Regions from separate parts of the Streptomyces showdoensis genome, predicted to be linked through region 4. Evidence: riboswitches for the same ligand, from Rfam matches in the RefSeq annotation. Region 4 holds a riboswitch; each other region holds the start of a gene.

Region 1 (4,331 bases), 3.5 Mb from region 4:
CGGGTAGCGCATCGGGCGGAGCGTGAGCTCGAAGCCCGGGTCCAGGAGGTTCTTCTGTTCGGTGGAGCTCATTACTGGCAGGCCTCGCAGGACTCGGGGTTCTCAAGGGAGCAGGCGACGGCGTCGGGGTCGGCGACCTGCTGGACGGGGATGGGGGCGGCGGCCTGGGCGGCGCGGGCGATCCGGGTGGCCGGGCGCGAGCGCAGGTAGTACGTGGTCTTCAGGCCCTGCTTCCAGGCGTACGCGTACATCGACGAGAGCTTGCCGATGGTGGGCGTCTCCATGAAGAGGTTCAGCGACTGCGCCTGGTCCAGGAAGGGGGTGCGGGCCGCGGCCATGTCGATCAGGCCGCGCTGCGGGATCTCCCAGGCCGTGCGGTACAGCTCGCGCACCTCGTCGGGCACCCAGTTGAAGCCGGCCACCGAGCCGTTGGCGTCGCGCAGCGCCTCGCGGGTCTGCGCGTCCCACACGCCGAGCCGCTTCAGCTCGTCGACCAGGTACGAGTTGACCTGGAGGAACTCGCCGGACAGCGTCTCGCGCTTGAACAGGTTGGAGACCTGCGGCTCGATGCACTCGTAGACGCCGGCGATCGAGGCGATCGTCGCGGTCGGGGCGATGGCGAGCAGCAGGCTGTTGCGCATGCCGACGGCGGCGATCCGCTCGCGCAGCGCGGCCCAGCGCTCCGGCCAGTTCAGCTCCACGTCGAAGTGGTCCGGGTGCAGCACGCCGCGCGCGGTGCGGGTCTTGTCCCAGGCGGGCAGCGGGCCGCTGCGCTCGGCGAGGTCGGCGGAGGCCTCGTACGCGGCCAGCATGATCCGCTCGGCGATCCGGGTGGACAGCGCGCGGGCCTCGGCCGAGTCGAAGGGCAGCTTCAGCTTGAAGAAGACGTCCTGGAGGCCCATCGCGCCCAGGCCCACCGGCCGCCAGCGGGCGTTGGAGCGGCCCGCCTGCTCGGTCGGGTAGAAGTTGATGTCGACGACCCGGTCGAGGAACGTGACGGCGGTGCGCACGGTCTCGTCGAGACGCTCCCAGTCGATGTCCGAACCGGTCACGAAGGCGCCGAGGTTGACCGAACCGAGGTTGCAGACGGCCGTCTCGCCGTCGTCGGTGACCTCGATGATCTCGGTGCAGAGGTTCGAGGAGTGCACGACGGAGCCGGGCTCGGCGGTCTGGTTGGCGGTCCGGTTGGAGGCGTCCTTGAAGGTCATCCAGCCGTTGCCGGTCTGCGCCAGGGTCCGCATCATCCGGCCGTACAGGTCACGGGCCGGCATGGTCTTCTTGGCCAGGCCCGCCGCCTCGGCCTTGCGGTACGCGGCGTCGAACTCCTCGCCGTACAGGTCGACCAGCTCGGGCACGTCGGCCGGGGAGAACAGCGACCACGCGGCGTCCGCGTTGACCCGGCGCATGAACTCGTCCGGGATCCAGTGCGCCAGGTTCAGGTTGTGGGTGCGGCGGGCGTCCTCGCCGGTGTTGTCGCGGAGCTCCAGGAACTCCTCGATGTCCGCGTGCCAGGTCTCCAGGTAGACCGCGGCGGCGCCCTTGCGGCGGCCGCCCTGGTTCACCGCGGCGACGGAGGCGTCCAGCGTCTTCAGGAACGGCACGATGCCGTTCGAGTGCCCGTTGGTGCCGCGGATCAGCGAACCGCGGGCGCGGATGCGGGAGTACGACAGGCCGATGCCGCCCGCGTGCTTCGAGAGGCGCGCGACCTGGTGGTAGCGGTCGTAGATGGAGTCCAGCTCGTCCTGCGGGGAGTCCAGCAGGTAGCAGGAGGACATCTGCGGGTGGCGGGTGCCCGAGTTGAAGAGCGTGGGGGAGGAGGGCAGGTAGTCGAGCCGGCTCATCAGGCCGTACAGCGCCGCCACCTCGTCCACGGCGCGGGCGCTCTCGTCCTCCGCGAGGCCGCTCGCGACGCGCAGCATGAAGTGCTGCGGGGTCTCGATGACCTGGCGGGTGATCGGGTGGCGCAGCAGGTAGCGGGAGTAGAGGGTGCGCAGGCCGAAGTAGCCGAAGCGGTCGTCGCCGGCCGGGTCGATCAGCGCGTCGAGGCGCGCGGCGTGCGCGGCGACGAAGGCGGCCGTGCGGTCGGCGATCAGACCCTCGCGGTGGCCGACGGCCACGGAGGCGGAGAAGGAGACCGCGCCCTGTCCCGCCGCCTCGTCGGCGATGGTGACGGTGAGCAGCCGGGCGGCGAGCCGGGAGTACGCGGGGTCCTCGGCGATGAGTCCGGCGGCGGCCTCCGTGGCCAGCTCGCGCAGCTCCGCCTCGTCCGAGCCGGCGCTGCGGCCGCGCAGGGCGGCGGCGGCGACCTTGCCGGGGTCGGTGTCCGGGAGGTCGGCGGTGAGATCGGTCAGGGTCCGCAGCAGCACGGTGCCGGGTCCGTCGGTCTCGATCGCTGCGGCCGGATCGGCGGGCGCGATGGTCACGTGGGGGCTCTCCCTCGCTCGGCTCGGAGCCAGGACGGGAGGCGGGAACGGGCGGCCGTACGCACGGCTGCGCCGCGTCCACCGGCCCACTCCGCGAGGCCCGGACGTCTGTGGCACCCGGAACGGACGGACCGGGCGCGCTGCCGGCAGGTCTTCGGACTCACCCTGGGCGCGAACGCGCGCAAAACACACCGTTGCGGGACAGTTCCGGATTTCCACCGGATTCCCCTGCGGCGACAGCGAGGACGAGCATACATGTGGGGGGCGCCGCTTGCGGCACCCCCCACATGTTGTGTCGGTCGGAGCCGGGGTCAGAGCTCCAGAACGTAGGTGAGCAGGGTGAAGTCCAGGCCCTGGACGGGCTTCCAGTCCCGTTCGGGCGAGCGGACGAAGCCCAGCCGCTCGTAGATGCGGTGGGCGCCGGTCATGGTCCGCTGGGTGGACAGCACCATCCGCGTGCACCCCTCGACGGCCCGTGCCCGGTCCACGCAGGCCCGCACCAGGGCCTCTCCGACGCCCCGGCCGCGGGCGGCGTGGGCGACGGCCAGCATCCGGAACTCGGCCTCACCCGGACGGGCGATGTCGGCCCACTCCTCGCCGCCGGCGGTGAAGGTCACCCCGCCGAGGACCGGGCCGGCCGGATCCGTCGTGTCGACCGCCACGAGCACCTCGGCTTCGGCGTCCCGCCGGGCCACGTCCCGCAGCAGGTGCAGATAGGCGTCGTCCTCGCCGAAGCGGAGGAACCCGTCGTCCAGGTAGGCCCGCGCGGTGATCTCGCCGAGCGCCTCGTACTCCTCGGGCCGTACCGCCCTGATCGTGAAGTCCATGCCCGGCAGTCTGCCCCCGGCACGGCTCCGCCCGCCTCCGGATATGCCGGGGCGGGCGGAGCGGGCGGTGGCGGGGCTCAGTGGCCGGCGGCACCGACCTTCGGGAGCTCGGTCACGACACCCGCGTCGCCGGCGTCCGCCGTGTAGTCCGCGGGCGAGGTCTCGTCGACGCCGTCGGGCGCCTTGAGCGCCTTCAGGACGAAGGTGAGGACCACGGTGACGAGCAGGTTGAGCACGAAGGCGGTGAGGCCGATGTAGCCGATCTCGCCGATGCCGGGGATCTCGGCCGACGAGCCGCCGAAGTGCTTCTGGGTGGGGCTGGCCACGCCGTACGCGGCGGCGGTGCCGTAGATCATGCCGACGGCCCAGCCGGCGAGCAGCGCCCAGCGGTGGAACCAGCGGGTGAACAGACCGCCGACGAGGGCCGGGAAGGTCTGCAGGATCCAGATGCCGCCGAGCAGCTGGAAGTTGATCGCGACGGTCTTGTCCATGGTGAGGACGAAGACCAGCGCGCCGACCTTCACGAGCAGCGAGACCAGCTTGGAGACCTTGGTCTCCTGCTCGGGCGTCGCGTCCGGCTTGAGGAAGTCCTTGTAGATGTTGCGCGTGAAGAGGTTGGCCGCGGCGATCGACATGATCGCCGCCGGGACCAGCGCCCCGATGCCGATGGCGGCGAAGGCCACGCCCGCGAACCAGGCCGGGAACATGTTCTCGAAGAGCTGCGGGATGGCGAGCTGCCCGTTGGTGACCTTCACGCCGGCGGCGATCGCCATGAAGCCGAGCAGCGCCAGCAGACCCAGCATCAGCGAGTACAGCGGCAGGATCGTGGTGTTGCGGCGGATCACCTCGCGGCTCTTGGAGGAGAGCGTCGCGGTGATCGAGTGCGGGTACATGAAGAGCGCCAGCGCCGAGCCGAGCGCCAGGGTCGCGTAGGTCCACTGGCCGGCCTCGCCGGGCACGAGCGCGCCCTTGGGCTTGCCGGTCGCCGGGTTGACCGTCTGGTACGCCTCGCCGGCCTTGGCGAAGATCTCGTCGAAGCCGCCCAGCTTGATCGGGATGTAGATGATCGCCACCGCGATGA
Region 2 (4,331 bases), on a different contig from region 4:
GAGGCGGACGGGCTGACGGTGATGGTGCGGGAGCGGGGCGAGGGGCTCGACCGCACGCCTCCGGAGGTGGCGGGGGCGGTGTACGCGATCGTCGCGGAGGCCATCCGCAATGTGTCGCGGCACGCGCACGCGCGCCTGTGCACGGTGGAACTCGGCGCGGAGGACGAGTTGTTGGACGTCTCGGTGCAGGACGACGGGAGGGGCATGCCCGCGGATGCGCGGCACGGGATCGGCACGGTGTCGATCCGCGAACGCGCGGAGGGCGTCGGCGGCACGGCCGTCTGGAGCCCCGGCGCGTCGGGCCGGGGCACCCGGCTGGAGCTGAGGCTGCCGTGCTGAGGGTGCTGGTGGTGGACGACCACCCCGTGTTCCGGCTCGGGATGTCGGCGCTGCTGGACTCGCTGCCGGGGATCGAGGTCGTGGGCGACGCGGCCTCGGTGGCGGCGGCCGTGACGGCGGCGGCCGAACTGGCGCCGGAGGTGGTGGTGATGGACCTGCACCTGGGCGACACGGCCCCGTCGGGGGTGGACGCGACGCGCGAGATCCTCCGGATCCTGCCGCGGGCGGGGGTCCTGGTGGTGACGATGCTGGACGACGACGACGCGGTCTTCGCGTCCATGCGGGCGGGTGCGCGGGGATACCTCCTCAAGGGGGCGGCGCCCGCGGAGATCGAGCGGGCGGTGCGGGCCGTCGCCAACGGCGAGGTGATCCTGGGCCCCGCCGTGGCGAGCCGGGCGATGGCGTACCTGCTGGGCCACGCCGCGGCCGGGGGCGGGCCGGTGCCGCTGCCGGAACTGACCTCGCGGGAGCGGGAGGTGCTGGACCTGGTGGCCCGCGGGCTGGACAACCTGGCGATCTCGCGCCGCCTGACGCTCAGCCCGAAGACGGTCCGCAACCACCTGTCCAACATCCTCGCGAAGCTCCAGGCGGCGACGCGCGCGGAGGCCATCGTGCGGGCCCGCCGGTCGGGCCTGGGCGGCGGACCGTGACCGGCCGGGGCCCAGACCCGACCGGCGGGCCCCGGAGGGTCAGACCCAGCGGATGGAGGACGCCTCGTCGTCCATCCATCCTCCGCTCCACGCGCCTTCGACGGTGCGGCCGGACTTCCGGGTGTTGAACCAGCTGTTCTCGTAGTAGATGCCGTGGCAGCCCGCGTACTCCTGGGCGGAGCCGATCTCGTCGCCCCAGTTGAAGCCCGTGTTGTCGTAGAAGTAGCGGAGGTTGCCCTCCTCGAACTCGACGGTCCCCCAGTCGCCGTCGCATCCGTGGTCCTTGACGAAGGTGAACGAGTGCCCGCCGAAGTTCGCGTCGTTGTAGACGACCGCGACGACCGTCGCCGCGTTCGCCCCGAGGCCGGCGGCGCGGGCACCCGCGTCGAGCTGCCGCTGGGTGACCGTCCTCGCTCCGGCGGGGAGGCGTACGGCCCCGTTCGTCGCGTCGGCGATGGCCTGCGCGAAGGTGTCGAAGCAGACCGGCCCCCGCTGGTTCGGCCGCACCGTGCAGTGCTTCCCTCCACCGCCGTCACCGCTCGTGGCGACGGCGGCCCCCGTGGGACCCGCCAGGGTCGTCAGGGCCGCCACGGCGACCGCCCCGGCCAGGACCGAGTTGCGTATTCCGAACATGTGTCGATGCCTCACCGTCTGGGGGGCGCGGCGGATCCGCGCCGTCGCCCACCACCCTCGCCCCGCCCCCGTCCCGTACGCATGGGGCGGGGGTCCCGACCGCCCGGGACGTGTCAGCCCGGGGTGAGGGCGGCGTACTCCAGCGGGGCGGAGGGGTCGATCGACACGTCCAGCGGGGCGGGTTCGGCCCCGGACCGTACGAGGAGCTCGCCGACGGCAGCGATCATGGCGCCGTTGTCGGTGCACAGCGTCATCGGCGGCACCCGCAGCTCCACGCCCGCCGCGGCGCAGCGCAGTTCGGCCAGGCCGCGGACGCGCGAGTTCGCCGCGACGCCGCCGACCACGATCAGGGTCCGCACGTCGTGGGCCGCGCAGGCGGCGAGCGCCTTGCGGGTCAGCACGTCGGCGACGGCCTCCTGCAGCGCGGCGGCCCCGTCCGCGACCGGGACGTCCAGGCCCTGGAGCCGGTGCTTCTCGACCCAGCGGGCGGCGGCCGTCTTGAGGCCGGAGAAGGAGAAGGCGTACGGGTCGTCCCCGGGGCGGGTCAGCGGCCGGGGGAAGCGCACGGCGCCCGGATCGCCGTCGCGGGCGGCCCGGTCGACGGCCGGCCCGCCGGGGTAGGGCAGCCCGAGGATCCTGGCGACCTTGTCGAAGCACTCCCCCGCCGCGTCGTCGAGGGTGTCGCCCAGGTGCAGGATCGGCTCGCGCACCAGGTCCCGCACCAGCAGGAGGGAGGTGTGGCCGCCGGAGACGATCAGGACCACGCAAGGGGTGGGCAGCGGGCCGTGCTCCAGGGTGTCGGCGGCGACGTGACCGGCCAGGTGGTGGACGCCGTAGAGCGGGATCCCGGCCGCGTACGCCAGGGACTTCGCCCCCGCGAGACCGACCTGGAGGGCGCCGGAGAGGCCCGGTCCGGTGGTGACGGCGACCGCGTCGATCGCGTTCAGGCGCAGCCCCGCCCGGTCGAGGGCCTCGCGCACCACCGGCTGGAAGGACTGGAGGTGCGCGCGGGCGGCGATCTCGGGGACGACGCCGCCGAAGCGGGCGTGCTCGTCCATGCTCGACGCCACCACGTGCGCGAGGAGTCTCCCGTCCCTCACGATCCCCGCGCCGGTCTCGTCGCACGACGACTCGATCCCGAGCACCACTGGTCCGGCCACTGCCCCACTCCTTCTTGCTTGCAGGCTGCACCTGCAATATATGTGCAATAAGGAGGGCGGGTGCACTGCCGTAGGGTGGGCGTCGCAGCTGGTTCGCCCCGTCCGCCAGGCGGGATGCGTCGCAAGAGGGAACCCGGTGGGAATCCGGGACTGCCCCGCAGCGGTGAGCGGGAACGACCGCCGTCACACAGCACTGGACCCCCGGGTCCGGGAAGCGACGGCCAGTAGGTGTCTCGTCCGACGGGACGTGCTCGCGAGTCCGAAGACCTGCCACTGCCCGCACGCGGTCATCCCCGCCGTGCGGAACAGCCCTGCCGCGACTCGCGAAGGAGAGTTGACGTGGCCGATCCCACCGCCTCCACCCCCAGCCCCGCCCCCACCGCCACCGCACGCCCGGTCAAGACCCCGGACGACTCCCGGGTCGTCCTCGCCCACATCATGAGCGAGCACGACACCAATCTGTACGGGACCATCCACGGCGGCGTGATGATGAAGCTCATCGACGACGCCGCCGCGGCGGCCGCCGGGCGACACGCCGACGGGCCGGCCGTCACCGTCGCCGTCGACCGGATGTCCTTCCTCGCCCCCGTCCGCGCCGGGGACCTGCTCAGCGTCGAGGCAGCACTCGAACGCGCCGGGCGGACCTCCATGACCGTCGGGGTCCGCGTGACCGCCGAGCGGTGGAACAGCGCCGGCCCGACCACAGAGGTGGCCACCGCCTTCCTGACGTTCGTCGCCATCGACGCCGACGGCACACCGCGCGAGGTGCCGGCGCTGGAGGTGTCACTGCCCGGCCTGTCCTGAACGGCCGGAACCGGCGCCGTCACCCCGGTCGTCGCGGCACGTCGTACGCGGAGTCACCCCATGGGGCGGCATCACACGGTCTGTCACCACACGGTCTGTCACCACAGGGGCTGTCGCTACACGGTCCGTCACCAGAGGGGCTCACTCCACACGGAGTGTCACCACATGGGACGTCATCACACGGTCCGTCACCACGGCGACGCACGGCCCACGAGGCTTCAGCGTGCGTTTACGTACAGCTGCGGCGACCAGCGGGTGCACGAGTTGCCGTTGCACGCCTGGACCATGAAGTTGTAGTCGTTGCCCGGTGCGTCCAGGGTCCACACCCGCCGCTCACCGGGGCTCTGCTTGCTGATCCTCCAGTCGGTGTTGTCGTACTGCCAGCGGACGTTGTAGTGCGTCAGATTGGTGGTGTATCCGCCGTAGTAGAGCTTGATCTGGTTGTTGCACGAGTCGTAGCGCCCGCCGATGTACGGGCTGTTGCTGTACTCGTACCGCGGCGGCGTGCCGCCGATGTCGGTCCCGCTCTTCTGGGGCGGCTCGCCGTCGCGGGTGTAGCAGCCCTTCGCCGCGGGGACCGTGTCCGGCGCGGCGGCGGCGACCGGCGCCACCAGGAGGCCGCTCGCGAGCACGACGCCGGACGACAGTGCCACCGCCGCACGACGCCACTTGAGCGCACGCATGGTTCACTCCGTCCTTGGGGTACGGAACTTCCAGGTGTGCCGCCGTGCGGCGCGCGCTCCCC
Region 3 (4,331 bases), 2.0 Mb from region 4:
GGGCACGTCGGCGTAGCGCTCCTCCGAGGCCACCTCCAGGACGGCGGTCGCCATGGCGAAGACGCCCGGGTCGCCGCCGGAGACGACCGCGACGCGGTGGCCGCGCCGGGCCAGGTCGAGCGCGAACTCGGCCCGCTCCGACTCGACCTTGTTGTCCGAGCCGTGCCGGATCTGCCCGGCGCGCAGCACCGGGACCCGGTCGAGGTAGGTGGTGTAGCCGACGAGCACGTCGGCGTTGACGAGCGCGCCGCGCGACTCGGGGGTCAGCCAGGGCGCCCCGGCCGGACCGGTGCCGACGACGACGACCTCGCCCCGCTCCCGTACCGGCGGCTGCGCGTCGATGCGGGAGGGGAGGACGGCGACGGAGAAGTAGGGGACCGAGTCCGGGTCGATCGCGTCGAGGCGGCCGGTGCGCTCGCCCGCCATGAACGCGCGCTCCACGTACCGCGCGTCCTCCAGCCGGCCGGCCCGCTCCAGGGCCCGCCGGACCGTGGGGAAGGTGCGGCCCAGCTTCATCACGACCGCCGAGTCGGTGCCCGCCAGGCGCGCCGTCAGCTCGTCCTCCGGCAGCGTGCCGGGGACGATCGTCAGCACCTCCTCGGCCTCGCACAGGGGCTCCCCGAGGCGGGCCGCGGCCGCGCTGACGGAGGTGACGCCGGGGATGACGGTGGTGTCGTAGCGGTGCGCGAGCCGCTTGTGCATGTGCTGGTACGAGCCGTAGAACAGCGGGTCGCCCTCGGCGAGGACGGCGACCGTGCGGCCCGCGTCGAGGTGGGCGGCGAGCCGGGCCGCGGCCTCCTCGTAGAAGTCGTCGAGCGCGCCCCGGTAGCCGCCGGGGTGGTCGGTGGTCTCCACCGTGAGCGGGTACATCAGCCGCTCCTCGATGTGGTCCTCGCGCAGGTGCTCGGCGGCGATCGAGCGGGCGATGGACCGCCCGTGCCGGGCCGAGTGGTACGCGACGACGTCGGCGCCGGCGATGGCCTTCACCGCGGCGACCGTCATCAGGTTCGGGTCGCCGGGGCCGAGGCCGACCCCGTACAGCTTTCCGGTCGCGTTTCCGGTCGCTTCTCCGGTCACTGAGGTCACTTCTGGATCTCCGCTTCGTGCGCGAGGGCGTTGAGCGCCGCCGCGGTCATGGCGCTGCCGCCCCGCCGGCCCCGGACGACCAGGTACTCCAGGCCCAGGTCGTTGGCGGCCAGCGCGTCCTTGGACTCGGCGGCGCCGATGAAGCCGACCGGGATGCCGAGCACGGCGGCGGGCTTCCCCGCGCCCTTCGCGATCATCTCCAGGAGGTGGAAGAGCGCCGTCGGCGCGTTGCCGATGGCGACGACCGAGCCCTCCAGGCGGTCCCGCCACAGCTCCATCGCGGCGGCCGAGCGGGTGGTGCCCAGTTCCGCGGCGAGCCCGGGCACCGCCGGGTCGGAGAGAGTGCAGAGCACGTCGTTGTCGGCGGGCAGCCGCTTGCGGGTGACCCCGCTGGCGACCATCTGGGCGTCGCACAGGATCGGCGCGCCCGCGCGCAGGGCGGCACGGGCCGAGGCCACGACGCCGGGGGAGTGGGCGATGTCCCGCACGAGGTCGGTCATGCCGCAGGCGTGGATCATCCGCACCGCGACCGTGGCGACGTCGGCGGGCAGGCCCGCGAGATCCGCCTCGGCGCGGATCGTGGCAAAGGAGCGGCGGTAGATCTCCGCCCCGTCCTTCTCGTACTCGAACATCCTGTTGTTCTCGCTCATCTCGTGGGTGTCGCCGGGCCGCGGGCCGCCGCGACGGCTTCGGACAGGGAGGTACGGGGGGTGGGGACGCCGTCCACCAGGTAGGCGCCGTCCCCGGTGGCGAGGACGTCCACCCAGGCGCCGTGCGGGTGTCCGCAGCGGCGGGCGCACCCGGAGTAGTGCACGGGCAGCCGCCCCGGCGGCGCGAGGGCCGCGTCCCGCCGCACGTCGGCGAGGGACTTGGCGCAGCCGGGCCGCCCGGTGCAGGCGCCGACGCCGGTGCCGGGGGCGTCGGGCCGGGTGATCAGGCCGGCCGCGGCCAGCCCGGCCAGACGAGTCGGCTCGGCCGGTCCGGTCGGTCCGGTCAGTCCGGTCGGTCCGGTCAGTCCGGTCGGTCCGGTCGGTCCGGTCGGACCCGTCGGCTCGGCGGGCCGGCCGGGCGGTGCGGCGACGACCGCACCGCGCCAGGGCGTGAACCGCACCTCGCGGGCCGGGAGCAGCGCCCGCAGCTGGGCGGCGGTCAGCCGGCCGAGCGGCGCGAGGACGTACAGGGCGTCCGGCCCGAGCGGCCCGGGGAGCGGCGGGGTGCCCCGGGGCAGCGGCGGTACGGGGCCGGGGACGGGCTCCGCGGCGAGCCCGGCGCGCGCCAGGGCCTGCGCCAGGTCGGGCACGCACCCCTCGGGCAGCTCCCGCACCCGCCAGGCCCCGTTCCCGGCGGCCGCGGCGGCCCGCAGGAAGGCGTCGGCGGCGGCGAGCGCGGCGCGCGGGGCCTCGTCGGCGGCGACCCGGAAGGCCTGGCCGCCCAGGAGCAGCAGGGCGTGCGGGGCCGTGGCCGCGGCCGGTGCCGCTGCGAGCAAGGTCACATCCCCGCCGAGGCCCGCGACGTCCCCCCGCCCGTCGTCGAGGACGAACAGGAAGCGTCCGGAAAGCGCCGCCGTCCACTCCCGCGCGCACAGCAGGGCGTCCAGCTCCCGTGCCCACAACTGCACGTCCGCGCCGCCGAGTCCGTCCAGGCCCGCGGCCGGCGAGGCGACGATGTTGCGGATCCGTTCGTGGGTGGGCGAGGGCAGCAGCCCGGCCCGGTCGAGGAGCGCGGCCAGCTCGGCGCCGCAGTCCTCGCCGAGCCCGCGCAGCTCGGCGTTGCCGCGCGAGGTGATGCTGACGCTGCCGTCCCCGAGGGCCTCGGCCGCCGTGGCCAGCGCGAGGACCTGAGGCTCCGTCAGCAGACCTCCGGGCAGCCGGAGTCGGGCGAGCCGCCCGTCATCCGCCGCGTGCAGTCGCAGCGCACCCGGACAGGCGTCGCCGCGGTCCCGTATGAGAGGTTCGCCCGGTTCGGGCGAGGTGCGTGGGGTGGCCGACATGGCGGCGAGCATACCCACGGCCGGGTCCGCCCCCACCTGGCGCGAAGCCCGCCGCGGAGCGCACCGCGCAACGCGCGGCGCGGCACTCGGCGGCCCCGTCGCGAAGCTCTCCCCGCACCCGCCCCGCACCCCGCCCCACGGGGTGTGATCCGCCCGACCCCGGTCCACCCCCCGACGGGACGGCGAACGATCTAGGATGCAAGCGGCATGGGGTCCCAGGACCCCGGGGAGGAAGCCCGGTGAGAATCCGGCGCGGTCCCGCCACTGTGAGCCGGTCCGGGCGCGTCCCGGGCCGGTGAGTCAGGAACTCCCGCCGTCCATACGACCACCCGGGGCGCGGACAACCCCGAGGAAGGGCCTGAGCTCGCCATGCTCCTGCTGCTGTCGCACTCCGACACCGACCTGCTCAGCGCCCGCGCGGCGAACGCCGCCGCCGAAGGCCCGGTGGAGTACCGGTACGCCAACCCCGCCCGGCTGCCGCTGGCCGACCTGCCCGAGCTGCTCGACGGCGCCGAACTCGTCGTCGTCCGCCTCCTCGGCGGCCTGCGCTCCTGGGAGGAGGGCCTGGACACGGTCCTGGCCGCCGGGAAGCCCGTGGTGGTGCTCAGCGGCGAACAGGCCCCCGACGCCCAGCTGATGGAGGCCTCCACCGTCCCGGTCGGCGTGGCCACCGAGGCCCACGCCTACCTGGCGCACGGCGGCCCGGGCAACCTCGGCCAGCTGGCCCGCTTCCTCTCCGACACGGTGCTGCTGACCGGCCACGGCTTCGAGCCGCCCGCCGCCGCCCCGACCTGGGGCCCGCTGGAGCGCACCGCCTCCGTCACCGACGGCCCGACCGTCGCCGTGCTCTACTACCGCGCCCACCACATGAGCGGGAACACCGCCTTCGTCGGCGCCCTGTGCGACGCGATCGAGGCGAAGGGCGCCCGCGCGAAGGCCCTGTACGTGGCCTCGCTGCGGGCCCCCGAACCGGAGCTCCTCGACGAGCTGCGCGGCGCCGACGCGATCGTCACCACCGTGCTCGCGGCCGGCGGCACCAAGCCGGCCGAGGCGCAGGCCGGCGGCGACGAGGAGGCCTGGGACGCGGGCGCGCTCGCCGCGCTCGACGTGCCGATCCTGCAGGCGCTGTGCCTGACCGGCTCGCGCGCCGCGTGGGAGGAGAACGACGAGGGCCTGTCGCCGCTGGACGCGGCCAGCCAGGTCGCCGTACCGGAGTTCGACGGCCGGCTCATCACCGTCCCGTTCTCCTTCAAGG
Region 4 (4,331 bases):
CCCAGGGGGCGATCGTGTCGTCGGGCCCGTGGAAGACGAGGGTCGGCACGCGCAGGCCCGCGGGGTCGGCGGCCTCGGCGAGCCGGTCGCCGTGCAGGCCGGTCCTGCCCTGGGCGGCGCGGACGGCGAGCGGGACGAGGGGGCCGGGCACGCCGCGGGCGGCGGCGAGGTTGCGCAGGGTGGCCTCCCAGTCGAGGACCGGGGAGTCGAGCACCAGGCCGCGGATCCTGTCCCGCACCCCGGAGCCGGCGGCGGCGTGCAGGGCCATCGCGGCGCCGGCCCCCCAGCCGTGCAGGACGACCTGTCCGGCGCCCCGGCGGACGGCGTAGCGGATGGCGGCGTCGACGTCGCGCCACTCGGAGTCGCCCAGGTGGGCGAGGCCGTCGGGGGCCGCGGGCGCGCCCTCGTCGCCCCGGTAGGCGGGGACGAGGACGGGGACCTGGCGGCGCTGGAGGAAGGGGACGAGGTTGAGGGCGTGCTCGCGGGTGGCGCCGAGGCCGTGCAGGGCGATCACCCAGGTGGAGTGGGCGCCGGGGACGAGCCAGGCGGGGAGGGTGCCGAGTTCGCCGGGGATCTCGACGTCCTCGTGGGCCAGGCCGAGGGCGGTCTCGGGGGTGCCGCAGTGCAGCTGGGGGGTGAAGCGGACGCGGGCGCCGGTGGAGAGGGTGCCGAGCTCGACCCGTTCGAGCCGGCGCACCACGGTGTCGGCGGTGTGCGGGACCCGGTCGAGGACGGGGCCGACGACCGCGTGCAGTCCGGCGGCCTCGATCCCGTACGTGCCGGGGCGCAGGGAGGCCAGGCTGCGGGTGAGGGTGATCCGGCCGGGGCCCGTGGCGTGCACGGTCAGCTTGGGATCTCCGGGGAGGGGACGTCCGGACGGCACCCCGAGGGCGGCGTCGCTGGCGTACCGGCCGGCCGCCACCGCGGCCGCGCCGACACCGATCACTGTGGTGACGGCCGCTGCCGTCGCTGTAGCCGGGCGCACGCTCCCAGTGTCGGCAGAGTGCGCGGAGGCTGCCACCGGGCGACACGCCGGACGCGGGGCACGGGCCCCCGGACGAGTGACATGGGTCTCCCCGGAGGGGTCGCCCGTACGACTGACGGGGTCCGCGCGGGGTCCACGGGACGGAACGGGTGGAGAGCGGCGGAAGGGGTGGGAGTCGCATCCGTCCCGGTACGCCAGGGCTTACCCCGGGTCGCACCACGACCGCATGGTGGACAGCGCGGCCGTCCGGGGCGGAAGCGGAATCCCGGGACCCCGGTTGGGGACACCACACAGCCGGACCCAGTTCATCTTCCGTTCACCCAGGTTGCGTACGTTCGACCAGCCACTGACGTCAAACGATTGCCTGGGTAAATGGAACACATCACGCTGCTGCTCGCGATTGTGGTCGTGACAGCTCTCGTGTTCGATTTCACGAACGGTTTCCACGACACCGCCAACGCGATGGCGACGACCATCTCGACCGGTGCTCTCAAGCCCAAGACGGCGGTGGCCATGTCCGCCGTGCTGAACCTCGTCGGCGCGTTCCTGTCCGTGGAGGTCGCCAAGACGATCTCCGGCGGGATCATCAACGAAGAGGGCATTCGCACAGAAGTGATCTTCGCGGCGCTCGTCGGCGCCATCCTGTGGAACCTGCTGACCTGGCTGCTCGGTCTGCCGTCCAGCTCCTCCCACGCCCTCTTCGGCGGCCTCATCGGCGCCGCCGTGATGTCGGCCGGCTGGGACGCGGTCAACGGCCCGACCATCGTCACCAAGGTCCTCATCCCGGCCGTCGCCGCCCCGATCGTGGCCGGTCTGGCCGCGATGGTCGCGACCCGCCTGACCTACCGCCTCGGCGCCAAGTCGAACACCGGGACCAAGGCCACCGCCAAGGGCTACCGGGCCGGCCAGATCGCCTCCGCCGGTCTCGTCTCCCTCGCGCACGGCACCAACGACGCGCAGAAGACGATGGGCATCATCACCCTCGCCCTGGTCACCAGCGGCGTCCTCGCCCCCGGCTCGAACCCGCCCATGTGGGTCATCGTCTCCGCCGGTGTCGCGATCGCGCTCGGCACCTACCTCGGTGGCTGGCGCATCATCCGCACCATGGGCAAGGGCCTCACCGACCTCCAGCCGCAGCAGGGCTTCGCCGCCCAGACCAGCGCCGCCACGGTCATCCTGGCCTCGTCCCACCTGGGCTTCTCCCTCTCCACCACCCAGTCCTGCTCCGGTGCCGTGATGGGCGCCGGCCTCGGCCGCAAGGGCGGTGTCGTCCGCTGGTCGACCGCCACCCGGATGTTCGTCGCCTGGGGCCTGACCCTGCCCGCCGCGGGCCTGGTCGGTGCCGCCGCCGAGTTCCTCACCAAGCAGGGCACCTGGGGCATCGCCGCCGTCGCGGTCCTGCTGGTCGCCGGCTCCGCCGTGATCTGGTCGCTGTCCCGCCGCAAGCCGGTGGACCACAACAACGTCACGGCCGACGACCTGGACGCCCCGGCCGCTCCCGCCGAGCCCGCGGGCGTCGTGACCACCGCCATCGCGGCCGTGACCCCGCCGCCGCCGGCCGGTTCCGTCGCCGCCGTCGCGGACGAGGACCTGAAGACCACCATCCCCACCCCGGGCCCCACGGACCCGGCCGCTCCCCCGGCCCCCGCCGCCGCGGTCTAAGGAACTGGAACCAAGCATGAAGATCGACTGGGCAGCCCTGGGCTCCGTCTTCGGAGTCAGCCTCGTGGCGACCGTCGCCCTGGTGGGCCTCTTCACCCTCGGTGTCATGGGCCTCTCCAAGCAGGAGGAGGCCGCCGAGAACGGCGGCACCGCCACCCTGGCCCGCACCGGCGCCTACGCCTGCTTCGCCCTCTGCGCGGCGGCCGTGGCGTACGGCATCTACCTGATCGTCGTCTGAGCCTCCGGGCCCGACGACGCGTACGACGGACGGGCGGTCCGCACCCGAGGGTGCGGACCGCCCGTCCGTCGTGTTTGTGGCGCTCCGCACAGTGACCCGGCGCAGGTCAAGGGTGAGTTGACGGCTGTTCGCGCAGCGTGGTGGACTGCCGGGGCCATTACGGCGGCAATGGAGAGGAAGTCCGGTGCGAATCCGGCGCGGTCCCGCCACTGTGACCGGCCCCCCCCGGGGCCGGGAGTCAGGAACTCTCGCCGCCGGTCACGTCGATCCAGGGCGCGGACCCTGAGTGAGGACAGAGCGCCATGCCCGGCCGCGCCCTCAGCCTTCCCGGTGCCCCCGGCATCCCGGGTGCCACCACCGCCTTCGCGTACGGGGCGGCCGCCGGCCTCGCCGTCGACCTGATCGCCGGCGACCCCCGCCGCGGCCACCCCGTCGCCGCCTTCGGCCGGGCGGCCGGCGCGGTGGAGGAACGCCTGCTGCGCGACCACCGCGGCTGGGGCGCCCTGCACACCGCCGTCTGCGCCGGATCCACCGTGGCGCTCGGCGCGCTGGCCGCCCGCACGGTACGGGGCAGCCGCACGGCCACCGTCGCCCTGACCGCCGCCTCCGTGTGGGCCGTCGTCGGCGGCACCACCCTGGGCCGCGAGGCCCGCGCGATCGGCGGGGCGCTCGCGGCCGGGGACCTGGAGGTCGCCCGGGAGCGCCTGCCGCACCTGTGCGGACGCGACCCGCACTCCCTGGACGGCCCCGCGATGGCCCGCGCGGTCGTCGAGTCGGTCGCCGAGAACACCTCCGACGCCGTGGTGGGCGCCCTGTTCTGGGGCGCCGTCGCGGGCGTGCCGGGCCTGCTCGGCTTCCGCGCCGTGAACACCCTGGACGCGATGGTCGGCCACAAGTCGCCGAAGTACCGCCGCTTCGGCTGGGCCTCGGCCCGGCTCGACGACCTGGCCGGCTGGCCGGGCGCCCGGCTCACCGCCGCGCTCGCCACCGTCGCCGGCGGGAACCCGCGCGGGGCGGTGCGCGCCTGGCGCGCGGACGCGTCGAAGCACCCCAGCCCCAACGCCGGACCGGTGGAGGCCTCCTTCGCGGGAGCGCTGGGGGTCCGGCTCGGCGGCACCCTGGCCTACGGCGGCCGGGTCGAACACCGGCCCGTCCTCAACGCGGAGGGGCGGCCCGTCGAGGTCGCGGACATCGACCGGGCGGTGCGCCTGTCCCGCCGGGTGACCGGACTGACCCTGGCCGCCTGCGTGGGCGGCCGGCTGATCGCGAGCGCGCTGAAGCGGAGGAACGCATGAGGGGTGGGGGGCTGCTGGTCGCCGGGACCACGTCCGACGCGGGCAAGAGCGTCGTCACGGCCGGCATCTGCCGCTGGCTGGTCCGGCAGGGGATCAAGGTCGCGCCGTTCAAGGGGCAGAACATGTCCCTCAACTCCTTCGTGACCCGGGA

Evidence for each region. A riboswitch is a leader RNA that binds a small molecule or an ion and turns the genes downstream of it on or off. The one in region 4 is predicted to bind cobalamin.
Region 1: linked by a shared signal. The riboswitch ahead of ABD981_RS13915 (ribonucleoside-diphosphate reductase subunit alpha) and the one ahead of ABD981_RS30635 (cobalamin biosynthesis protein) in region 4 are both predicted to bind cobalamin.
Region 2: linked by a shared signal. The riboswitch ahead of ABD981_RS09770 (acyl-CoA thioesterase) and the one ahead of ABD981_RS30635 (cobalamin biosynthesis protein) in region 4 are both predicted to bind cobalamin.
Region 3: linked by a shared signal. The riboswitch ahead of cobN (cobaltochelatase subunit CobN) and the one ahead of ABD981_RS30635 (cobalamin biosynthesis protein) in region 4 are both predicted to bind cobalamin.

Annotation. Positions count from the first base shown of each region.
Region 1 is NZ_BAAAXG010000026.1:303,107-307,437, reverse strand. Features, by position in the region: gene ABD981_RS13920 (ribonucleotide-diphosphate reductase subunit beta) at 1-72, opposite strand, end outside; gene ABD981_RS13915 (ribonucleoside-diphosphate reductase subunit alpha) at 72-2,423, opposite strand; cobalamin riboswitch at 2,552-2,676, opposite strand; gene ABD981_RS13910 (GNAT family N-acetyltransferase) at 2,735-3,250, opposite strand; gene mctP (monocarboxylate uptake permease MctP) at 3,328-4,331, opposite strand, start outside.
Region 2 is NZ_BAAAXG010000013.1:171,926-176,256, forward strand. Features, by position in the region: gene ABD981_RS09750 (sensor histidine kinase) at 1-339, shown strand, start outside; gene ABD981_RS09755 (response regulator transcription factor) at 333-989, shown strand; gene ABD981_RS09760 (hypothetical protein) at 1,029-1,622, opposite strand; gene tsaD (tRNA (adenosine(37)-N6)-threonylcarbamoyltransferase complex transferase subunit TsaD) at 1,736-2,770, opposite strand; cobalamin riboswitch at 2,872-3,055, shown strand; gene ABD981_RS09770 (acyl-CoA thioesterase) at 3,122-3,586, shown strand; gene ABD981_RS09775 (hypothetical protein) at 3,805-4,269, opposite strand.
Region 3 is NZ_BAAAXG010000026.1:1,803,175-1,807,505, forward strand. Features, by position in the region: gene ABD981_RS21170 (precorrin-2 C(20)-methyltransferase) at 1-1,086, opposite strand, end outside; gene ABD981_RS21175 (precorrin-8X methylmutase) at 1,083-1,736, opposite strand; gene ABD981_RS21180 (cobalamin biosynthesis protein CobG) at 1,733-3,076, opposite strand; cobalamin riboswitch at 3,266-3,405, shown strand; gene cobN (cobaltochelatase subunit CobN) at 3,446-4,331, shown strand, end outside.
Region 4 is NZ_BAAAXG010000026.1:3,852,371-3,856,701, reverse strand. Features, by position in the region: gene ABD981_RS30650 (alpha/beta hydrolase) at 1-985, opposite strand, end outside; gene ABD981_RS30645 (inorganic phosphate transporter) at 1,358-2,647, shown strand; gene ABD981_RS30640 (hypothetical protein) at 2,664-2,885, shown strand; adenosylcobalamin (AdoCbl) riboswitch at 3,057-3,135, shown strand; gene ABD981_RS30635 (cobalamin biosynthesis protein) at 3,188-4,180, shown strand; gene ABD981_RS30630 (cobyric acid synthase) at 4,177-4,331, shown strand, end outside.